DNA from 2 places in the Rothia sp. HMSC065G12 genome. Region 1 is predicted to be linked to the other one. Evidence: riboswitches for the same ligand, from Rfam matches in the RefSeq annotation. Region 1 holds a riboswitch; the other holds the start of a gene.
What was found. Region 1 has a riboswitch for thiamine pyrophosphate ahead of HMPREF2804_RS06525 (bifunctional hydroxymethylpyrimidine kinase/phosphomethylpyrimidine kinase). Riboswitches for the same ligand answer to the same signal wherever they lie in the genome.

Region 1 (4,653 bases):
CATCGAGGATAGTAGTATCACGTGCTTCGGTTTTAACACCGGTCACATAGAAGTTTGTGTTGATCCCGGTATTGACGTGGGGCTCATGCCCGTCGAAATGTAGTGCGGGTTTTGTGGTGGTAAGTTCGGCGAGTTGCTCCCGAACCTGGTGCTCTATCTTTTGGGTGCGAACTTGGGCGTTATCGGCAGTAGGTTCGTTTTCAGGTGTGTTTTGGTCTGCAGGATCGTTGGGAACGCACGCTATACCGCCGTTTCCTGACTGAACGACACCGTATTGTTTATAGTTGCCTGAATCGTCAATGGGTAGGGGCACACGGGCTACTTTACCGGGTTTCCCTTGGTAGATACAGGGCGCATCTTTAGAAGCATTGCCATTGTAGACATCGAAGGTATTTCCTACACTACTCACGGTTGCGGGAGCGTTAGAGCCTGTATCAGGTGTAACTATGGGTGCTTCTTGGCTCTGATATCTGTTAAATTCAGATTGCTCATATTCATTAGGTCCTTGCTGGTCAGGTTTATTGGATGAAGAAGACCGCCCAATGACTGTTATTTTTCCTCCTTTAGCATCGCCAGAATAATCAGTAGCGAAGGCAGACATAGATAGTGTTGGACAGAGAAAGAGCAACGTTGTGACGCAGAAGATGTATTTCTTATTTGACATTGACATCAAGTTTCTCTGTACCAGCAAATGACCAATGGCCATTACTTGTCTGGAATACAACACCAAACTCAAGAATATTGTCGTTTTCTTGAGAAGCGGGGAATGAGAACGTTTTGTACTGCTCGTTATCTAAGATAACGTAATCATTCGAAATTATTCTGCCAACAATGAGGTACACATGATCGCTGGGCGAACGTAAAGTTGAGGGATCGGCGACAATCTTGCGAGTGCCTCCTACGACCCAGCCTCCCTTATCGTACAGACGCTGCATATGGTTACAGAATTTTTCAACTTCTTTGTACCCTGCGGCAGTGTAATCTGCGTAAGTTTGTACATCTCCGGTTTGGGTAGCGTAGTTTCCTAAAGCATTCCAATAATCGATGAAGTGCATAAGCGCCTCCGGTGTCTCAATCCCAATATCTTCGGGCTTTTTGGGCTTGGGGACGTTCTGCGCGGGTCCTTTTTCGTCTGCAGGACGGTACTCACCTTTGGGCGCTTCAGAGCCACCAGAATAACCCTTAGTGAAGGTCGGATGCGCCTGTGCCTCAGGTGAGGCAGATTCGGTACCATGTGGGCTGGAGCGACCGTCTGTAGTGTTGGATGCTTCGGCACGAGCAGGTGCCGTCTCATGTGCTTGCTCTCCGCAAGCGGTCAGGAACTCAGTAACGCAGATCCCCGATGCGAAGGCTATCAAGGCACGACGGTTGAGGACTTTTTGAGGCACACTATTGTGCCTAAGGGCAGGAATGCTCATCAGTGAACTTTCGTGGTTGGGTGAATATACAGCAGGCCGCAGGGGAGCGCGACCCTTTTCAACAGTACTGTTACATGTCAAGAATAAGAAATATTACTTTATAAGAGTTTGAAAATTACCAAAACTTAGAGATATGTGCACGGCAATGACACATAAAGTCCGTGAACCTATTGAGCCCAACAGCATATGCTACAGTGAAAACGCGATATGGGGTGCTCCATTTTGTAACGGATACACAGCACGGCGCTGTTGTCTGGAGCTGAGATATACCCATTGAACCTGCTCTAGTTAGAACTAGCGAAGGGATATCGAACCGTGGCAGAGCAGCCTTAACCTTCTTTCTGAAACACCCGATTCATCATTATCTAGATAGCGTGGTGCGTTTGCAGCGATGCCACGCCCATCCCAAGGAGACTTATAGCTATGACGCTATTAAACACATCTACGCCTCGTGTGCTTTCCATTGCCGGAACCGACCCTACAGGCGGTGCTGGAATCCAGGCTGATCTCAAGTCTATTGCCGCAAGCGGTGGTTACGGTATGTGCGCCACAACCGCGCTTGTCGCACAGAATACACAAGGGGTTCGCAGCATTTTTGCTCCACCTACCGAGTTTTTACAGGAACAGCTTGCGGCAGTTTTCGACGATGTGACTGTGGATGCCGTTAAAATTGGTATGCTCGGCGATGTTGAAACTATCACCACCGTCAAGACCTGGCTTGCAGAACATCCGGTACCAGTGGTGGTACTTGATCCGGTGATGGTTGCCTCCAGCGGCGATCGCCTGATTAGTCAAGACGCTGAGCAGGCACTGCGCGAATTGGTGGCGCAGGCAGATGTTATCACTCCGAATATCGCCGAACTCGCGGTGCTTTGTGAGAGCAACCCTGCCCAGACTTTGAAGGAGGCGCATCACCAGGCGGCTCAGCTCGCGGGGAGCACTGGCACGACCGTGATTGTTAAGGGCGGTCACCTGACGGGGGAGGACGCTGGAAACTCGGCTGTTTTCCCTAATGGAACTCATACACATGTAGCTGTCACCCGCATCCAGACAAAGAATACCCACGGTACCGGGTGCTCGCTCTCATCAAGTCTTGCTACCCGCCTTGGACTTGCTCTTGTGAATGGCAATAATGAGCTGAGTGTACGAGTACTCACGAACGCGCTGGCATGGAGCACCCGGTGGCTCAACGAGGCTATTATCGCGGGTGAGGAACTGCACGTGGGCAGCGGGCAGGGTCACGGACCGGTCGATCATCAGGCACGTGCTCGCCGTTTGGAACATGCAGCCGATACGAAACCGTGGGAGCACTTATACGCTGATAAAAATCTTACGGGCGAGAGCCCCAAGAATTTGGTGAAACCTGCGCAGCGGAAATCCCCAGAGTCGAAGGTAGCCCCGGCGGGTCCGTGGACTGCCGCCCTGTGGCAAGCTACCGGTGATATTTGGTGTGACATTCTCGATTTGCCCTTTATTCGCGGGCTGGGCGACGGCACGCTTGACGAGGATTTATTCGGCTTCTATTTAGACCAAGATGCGCAGTACCTTGCCCAGTATTCTCGCGCCTTAGCTACTCTTTCGGCACGTGCTACCTCACCGCAAGGTCAGGTGCATTGGGCTGCGGGTGCCCAGGCGGCAATTGTTGAGGAATCGCTTTTGCACGATGAATGGTTGGCGGCGCATCCCGCTATTCCTGCGGAGCAGGGGGGTATTCGGCGTGGTGCACCTTCGGCAGTGACAATGGGGTACACGAACTTTTTACGTGCTACTGCTGCTGGCGAGGATTATGTGGTGGGCGCAGCTGCGGCGCTTCCATGCTACTGGCTGTACCTTGAGATCGGTTACCGGCTCTTGGAGAAAACCCACGAGGAACATCCGTATAATGCTTGGATTTCGGTGTATGGCGGCGAAGAGTTCGCTGCAGATGTGCGCCGCTGCGTGGCGGTTGTTGAGGAAGCATTTGAGCAGGCTTCCCCCAGTCAGCGTGTTGCCGCCGCGCAGGCATATATGAGCGCATGCCTATATGAACGTGACTTCTTCGACCAGGCTCATAGAGCGTTGCGGTAAACTCACACCGTCCGGACCCCCACGCGAAAAAGTAAAAAAGGCTCTTTATCCAAATAAAGCGTATTTTTCACCGCTTGATTCGGATAAAGAGCCTTTTTAGCACGTAGAAGGGACTATGCCCCCAGAGCCTCCAGACGCTCAATCAGGCGCTTGCCGTGATCCTCACCGATGGCGCGAGCAACAGCGGGGTTATCGGGGTCGCCGGTTGTGCCGTAGCTGTATAGTGGCTCCTCAAGAGGCATACCGGTAAACGCTGCGGTGTTCTCAAACTCGGTCAACGTGGCAGATACGTCGCGTGGCAGCATGGTGCGGTAGACATCTTCAATAGCGCCAGCGGTTGCGGAGATCAGAAGCTTCTTACCCTGCAAAGCGGTGCCGTTTTCTCCATACGCGAAGCCGTACTCGAAAACGTCGTCAATCCACTGCTTCAGCAGAGAAGAAATTGAATACCACATCACCGGGAACTGCAGAACGATGACGTCTGCTTCCACAAGTGCCTTCTGCTCAGCAGGTACGTCAAACTTACCGTTTACACGCAGCTTGTCGAGCTCACGAATCTTGACGTTATCGCCGAACCGTGCCCGCACGGCATCAAGAATAGCCTTGTTAGCGTTAGAAGTCGTAAGGTCAGGGTGCCCCGAAATAATCAGGATATTAGACATAGTCATCCAATCTAGTAAACATCAGAATCATGAGCTTGTGAGTGCTGATTCAAGTATAAGCTCAAGTTTGCCACCTTCGTATATTAGCACGCTATTCTCTATGTCTGCCTGTGAACATTATGCCGAATCTAATACATACTGCTAACAAGCTTTTAGTTTTCCAGAAGGTGTACGATGCACAACATTACCCATAAAATGCATGATAAATACCTAATGCGATGGAGCCGAAAAAGAAAATAGCAACCGCAATATACTAAGCCCGCAAGGATTCTAACCTAGCGATGAGCTTGGTGCCATGATTCTCACCAATAGCCCGTACCGCTGCGGTATTCCCCGGATCGCTTGATGCGCCATAGCTGAAAATAGGTTCTTCTAACTCCATACCCGTGAAAGCGGCAGTATTCCCAAAATCGGCGTATGTGGTTGTGAGCTCATACGGCAAAGCATCACGGTACATATTCTCGGGAGCTCCCGCAGTCGCAGAAATCAAGAGCTTCTTACCGCGC
Region 2 (4,653 bases), on a different contig from region 1:
GGCAGACTTTCGAGCGTGATGCTCCGCCCGCCCAAAGCCGCCGTAAATTCGAGGTCGTGAGTCACCGAGATCACCGCAACCCCCTCAGTAAGAAGCCCGCGAATCAAGCGCACCAGTTCGCCCCAGGTGCTCGCATCCTGCCCGAAGGTCGGTTCGTCAAGAACCAGCACGCGCGGCGCCGTCGCCAAAGCGGATGCGACCGACAGTCGGCGTTTTTGCCCGCCTGAAAGCGTGAATGGGTTGGCGTCTAAGAGTCCGTCTAAATGCAAGCGTTCGGCGAGGGATGCGGTGGCGGCGGCGAGCGCATCCTCATCAATTTTTTCGCGGCGCAGGGCGGCGAGGCGGCGCGGCCCGAGTTCGAGTTCTTCGCGCACGCTGCCACGCACGAATTGGTATTCGGGCTCTTGGAAAACGTAGCCGATGCGCCCCAGCAGCTGAGCGGGACTCCAGGAGGGAATATCCCAGCTGGCGGCTTTTTTCTCGCGGGTGAGGGAGCTTTCTGCCATTGGGTTTTGGTCGAACTCGCGCAGTGCCTCGTGCGCGTGCAGGGTTCCATTGGGGGCGTAGAGGAGCCCGGCGAGAGTGAGTGCGAGGGTTGATTTTCCGGCGCCGTTGGGGCCGAGGATGCTCAGGTGCTCGCCTTCTCGAATGCTCAGGTTAATGCCCCCGCGCAGGGCGGGAATATCCAGGGGCACGGGTGCGGGTTCCGGCATGGTTTTGAGCTGCCGTCGGCGTGCCCGTAACTGTTTTTTGCTCGGAAATTCCCGCGTGATCGCAAGGTTTTCGGCGCTCAGGAGTATGCGCCCACTCGGTGCCGCTGCGGCGGCGGGTTCGGGAACATACCCGGGTACCCATACGCCGTTGGCGATGAGGGTTTCGCGGGCTTGGGCGAGCACGGTTTCGGGTGCGCCGTCGTGGGTGATACCTCCGTCGGCACCAAGCACGATGACGCGGTCCATATGCTGCGCCCACACGCCCACCCGGTGTTCGACGACGATCAGGGTGGCACCGGTTGCCGTGACCGCCTGCACTACGGCATCGCGCACCTGCTGAACGCCCTCGGGGTCGAGGTTCGCGGTGGGTTCGTCCAGCAGAATGGCACGCGGGTGCATCGCCAGGATTCCGGCGAGCCCCAGGCGTTGTTTCTGCCCGCCCGAAAGCGCATTTGTAGGATGCTCATGCGGCAGGTAGTCGAGCCCGACGGCAGCGAGCGCATCGTCAACACGCGCCCAGATTTCTTCACGTGCGACCGCAAGATTTTCGGGGCCGAAGGCTACGTCATCGCCCACGCGGGCAAGCACGACCGATGATTCGGGGTCTTGCTGCATGAGCCCGATGAGTCCGCGTGCGTCTTCGGGGTCTACGCCGTCGATGCGCGCGCTACCGCTTTGGCTCTGCCCGTCGTGATCGTGCAGCACCCCGGCGATAGCGTGCAGGAGCGTTGATTTTCCTGCGCCGGAGGGCCCCAGCAGCAGTACTTTCTGCCCGGGCTCGATGCGCAGGTTCACGTTCGAGAACGCGGGTTTTTCGCGCCCGGGGTGGTGCCAACCGAAGTTGTGAAGGTCGATTGCGGCACCGCGGGCACGCGTATCGGGGGCGCTACTGTGGGGTTCGGTCATGGTTGCATCCTGGGTTGCGGATGGTTCAGAATGTTCCGTGTTTGAGGGTTTGAGCGTTGAGATAGGCTGTGACATACGCCGCCTGCCCGTTATCCGCGTGCGGTACGTGCCTGCACGCCGGAGGCTAGCGAGGCGAGTACCCCGGTTTTAGCGAGCGCTTTCGTGAGTCCCCAGGAGAGTACCCCGGCGAGCACAATTCCTGAGACGACCGCGCATACCACGTAGATGACGGCTTTGAAGATTTCCATGTCTGGGTAGTAGATGATGATTTCGTTGACACCCATGAAGAGCCCGCTCAGTGCGCCCGCGAAGGCTGCTGTGCTGAGGTTCCAGACGCGGTACCCGAACACGGCGAAGGCGATCTCGGCGCCAATTCCCTGGAAGAATCCGGCGATGAGGATTGATTGGCTCCAGGCGCCTCCGGTGAGGAATACGGAGATGACGGCGGCAACGATTTCGCAGTAGAGCGCGGCGCCGGGCTTGCGGATAAGGTACCCGCCGAGCACACCGGCGAGCAACCACATACCGGCGACGATGGGGCGGTATTCGGGAACCGCCGCGAAGAGCGTTTTAGTGGCGGGGTCTACGGCAATATCCCAGATCCAGAAGATTACCGCGCAGGCGGCGGCGACCACAGAGACGATGACGATTTCATTGACCCGCCAGCTGAGGCGAGATTTTTGAGACATATTTTCCTCCCATGATTGGAAGGGGAACATCCACACCCGTTGCGGGTGAGGTGTTGAGAAAACATATTTCGACTCCCTACGCCGGTACTAACCGGATCAGGTTCGAGGGTCTGCGTTGCACTCTCAGCGCCCGTCTGCGGCGCTCCCCTGTCGTGTTGCTTCGAGAGTTCGAAGCCTATAAACGTTTACATTCTATGCTGTATGAGTCGTTTTCTGTGAGTTCGTTGAGTTTTTGAATCGGTTTATGACAAGAACGTGTGGCAGGTCGGTAATATGATTCCTTGATTTGCCGCTGGTATACGCCTTTCAGACCCGCAATACTGTGCTTTTTCTCACGTTCTAGAGTTTTTACCCCGATTTTTCGTGTATGCGCGCGTTAAAACAGGTCATGTTCTCTGCATCTGAGCCGTAAAGCCGATAGGCTAGGGATAGTCACTTCTGATTTTTGAGGAGAAGATATGAACCCCGTAGCAAAGATTGCTATCACTGGTGCCAATATGGCCGCCGCCGCCCTGACAAGCAAAGGTCTTGGCGCAGCGTGGAAGCGTGTGACCGGTAACGAACCTCCTACCATCGGTCCCGAGTCCGAAGATACCCTGCGCAATGTTATTGTGTGGACCGTCATCACCTCCGTGGTGGGTGCTCTGGTAAGCGTCGGTATTGCCCGCGCACAGCGCCGTTTCTTCTCATAATTTCACGGTGTATTTTGGGTGGATGCGCCGCCCCCGCGGCCTTCACGCTGCAGCGGTGTGCGCATCCTTTCCGATGTGCTGATCATGTTCCTGCTCAGAAAAGAACACGGCGCTCGGCACGCTGGGAGGCGATGCCTACGGCAGTGTCGCCGGGTAAGCTACAAGACCAGCACCAGATTGAGGGCGCCTAGCTGCGTCTTACACGAAAGTGAACACATCCGTTATGACTAGACGCGTTCCCGACCACAGTACCAGTCGCCGTTCGGTTGCATCTTGGGTGCTGTGGGATGTCGGCTCGTCGAGCTTCGACACCATCATGATGACCTTCATTTTTACGGTCTACCTCACCAGCTCTTACTTCGGCTCAACCGAGGATGCATCGGCGGCACTGTCACTGGGATTGACCATTGCCGGGTTCTGTATTGCCTTTTTCGCTCCGGTTTCGGGCCAGCGCGCCGATAAATCCGGTAAAGGTATTTTCTGGTTAGGTGTTAATACGCTTTCTCTGGTGGCGTTCTCTGGACTGTGTTTTTTCGTATTTCCCGATGAAGCGCATCTGTGGCTGGGCGTGATTCTCGTATCTGCGGCGAGCGTATTCAGCGAATTTGCGGTCGTGAATTACAACGCTATACTTCCACGCATTTCAACCCCGAATAATATCGGTAAAATCTCGGGGATCGGTTGGTCGGCGGGGTATGTGGGCGGCCTAGTGGCCCTAATTATCGTGTTGTGGGGCTTCGTACTTGAGCCTAACGGGCTGCACCTGAGCACCGACAACGCCTTCAATATTCGCGCAGTGGCACTGTTCTCCGCCCTGTGGTGCCTGATCTTCTGCACGCCTTTGCTAATTCGGATGCGCCGCCGCGAACGGGTGCTTCCGGAGGTCCTTCCCACAGGTGAACTCAGGTTCTTAGAACGCGGCCTAGCCAGGCTTTCTCCGGCACGCCAAGGCGGTCTTTTTGCAGCCTACAAGGAGCTGTGGCGCACCATTATGCGGCTGCGCACCACGGCACCGCAAACCCTTTATTTCCTGTGTGCCAGCGCTATCTTCCGCGATGGTTTAGCCGGTATCTTCACCTTCGGCGGTGTGCTGGCGGCTGGTTCCTTCGGATTCAGTACTTCGGATGTCATTATTTTTGGTGTTGCCGCCAATGGTGTTGCTGCCGTAGGCGCGGTGCTGGGCGGGTACCTGGATGACTATCTGGGCCCCAAAAAGATTATTATTTTCTCGCTGGTAGGCATCCTGATTGCTGCCGTGCCCCTGCTCTTGTTCCCCTACCCTATGACCTTCTGGATTTGCGCGCTCATTCTCGCCCTTTTCGTGGGACCCGCGCAGTCCTCGTCGCGTACCTTCTTGGCGCGTATCGCCGATCCCGGTACGGAAGGTGAGCTCTTCGGGCTGTATTCGACAACAGGTCGCGCAACTAGCTTCTTGTCCCCCTTGCTCTTCGGTCTGTTCGTCACGATTTTTAATGCTCAGGTGTGGGGTATTCTCGGCATTATGGTCGTGGTGCTGGCGGGCCTGCTGCTGGCCCTGCCGTTAGAATCGCCACAAGCGCTTCACCTGCGCAAGGCACGCCGCGCCGAAAAGAAAGCGGCCAAAGCGGTGCAGCGGTAGTTCTTTACTCGCCCCCCCTTGACCTGCGCCCCTCG

Region 2: linked by a shared signal. The riboswitch ahead of HMPREF2804_RS03225 (ECF transporter S component) and the one ahead of HMPREF2804_RS06525 (bifunctional hydroxymethylpyrimidine kinase/phosphomethylpyrimidine kinase) in region 1 are both predicted to bind thiamine pyrophosphate.

The regions. Positions count from the first base shown of each region.
Region 1 covers NZ_KV804815.1:285,043-289,695, forward strand. The annotation lists gene HMPREF2804_RS06515 (hypothetical protein) at 1-313, opposite strand, end outside; gene HMPREF2804_RS06520 (DUF6318 family protein) at 654-1,418, opposite strand; TPP riboswitch at 1,617-1,741, shown strand; gene HMPREF2804_RS06525 (bifunctional hydroxymethylpyrimidine kinase/phosphomethylpyrimidine kinase) at 1,842-3,485, shown strand; gene HMPREF2804_RS06530 (NAD(P)H-dependent oxidoreductase) at 3,599-4,147, opposite strand; gene HMPREF2804_RS06535 (NAD(P)H-dependent oxidoreductase) at 4,401-4,653, opposite strand, start outside.
Region 2 covers NZ_KV804813.1:41,063-45,715, reverse strand. The annotation lists gene HMPREF2804_RS03230 (ABC transporter ATP-binding protein) at 1-1,619, opposite strand, end outside; gene HMPREF2804_RS03225 (ECF transporter S component) at 1,709-2,308, opposite strand; TPP riboswitch at 2,365-2,467, opposite strand; gene HMPREF2804_RS03220 (DUF4235 domain-containing protein) at 2,767-3,000, shown strand; gene HMPREF2804_RS03215 (MFS transporter) at 3,224-4,618, shown strand.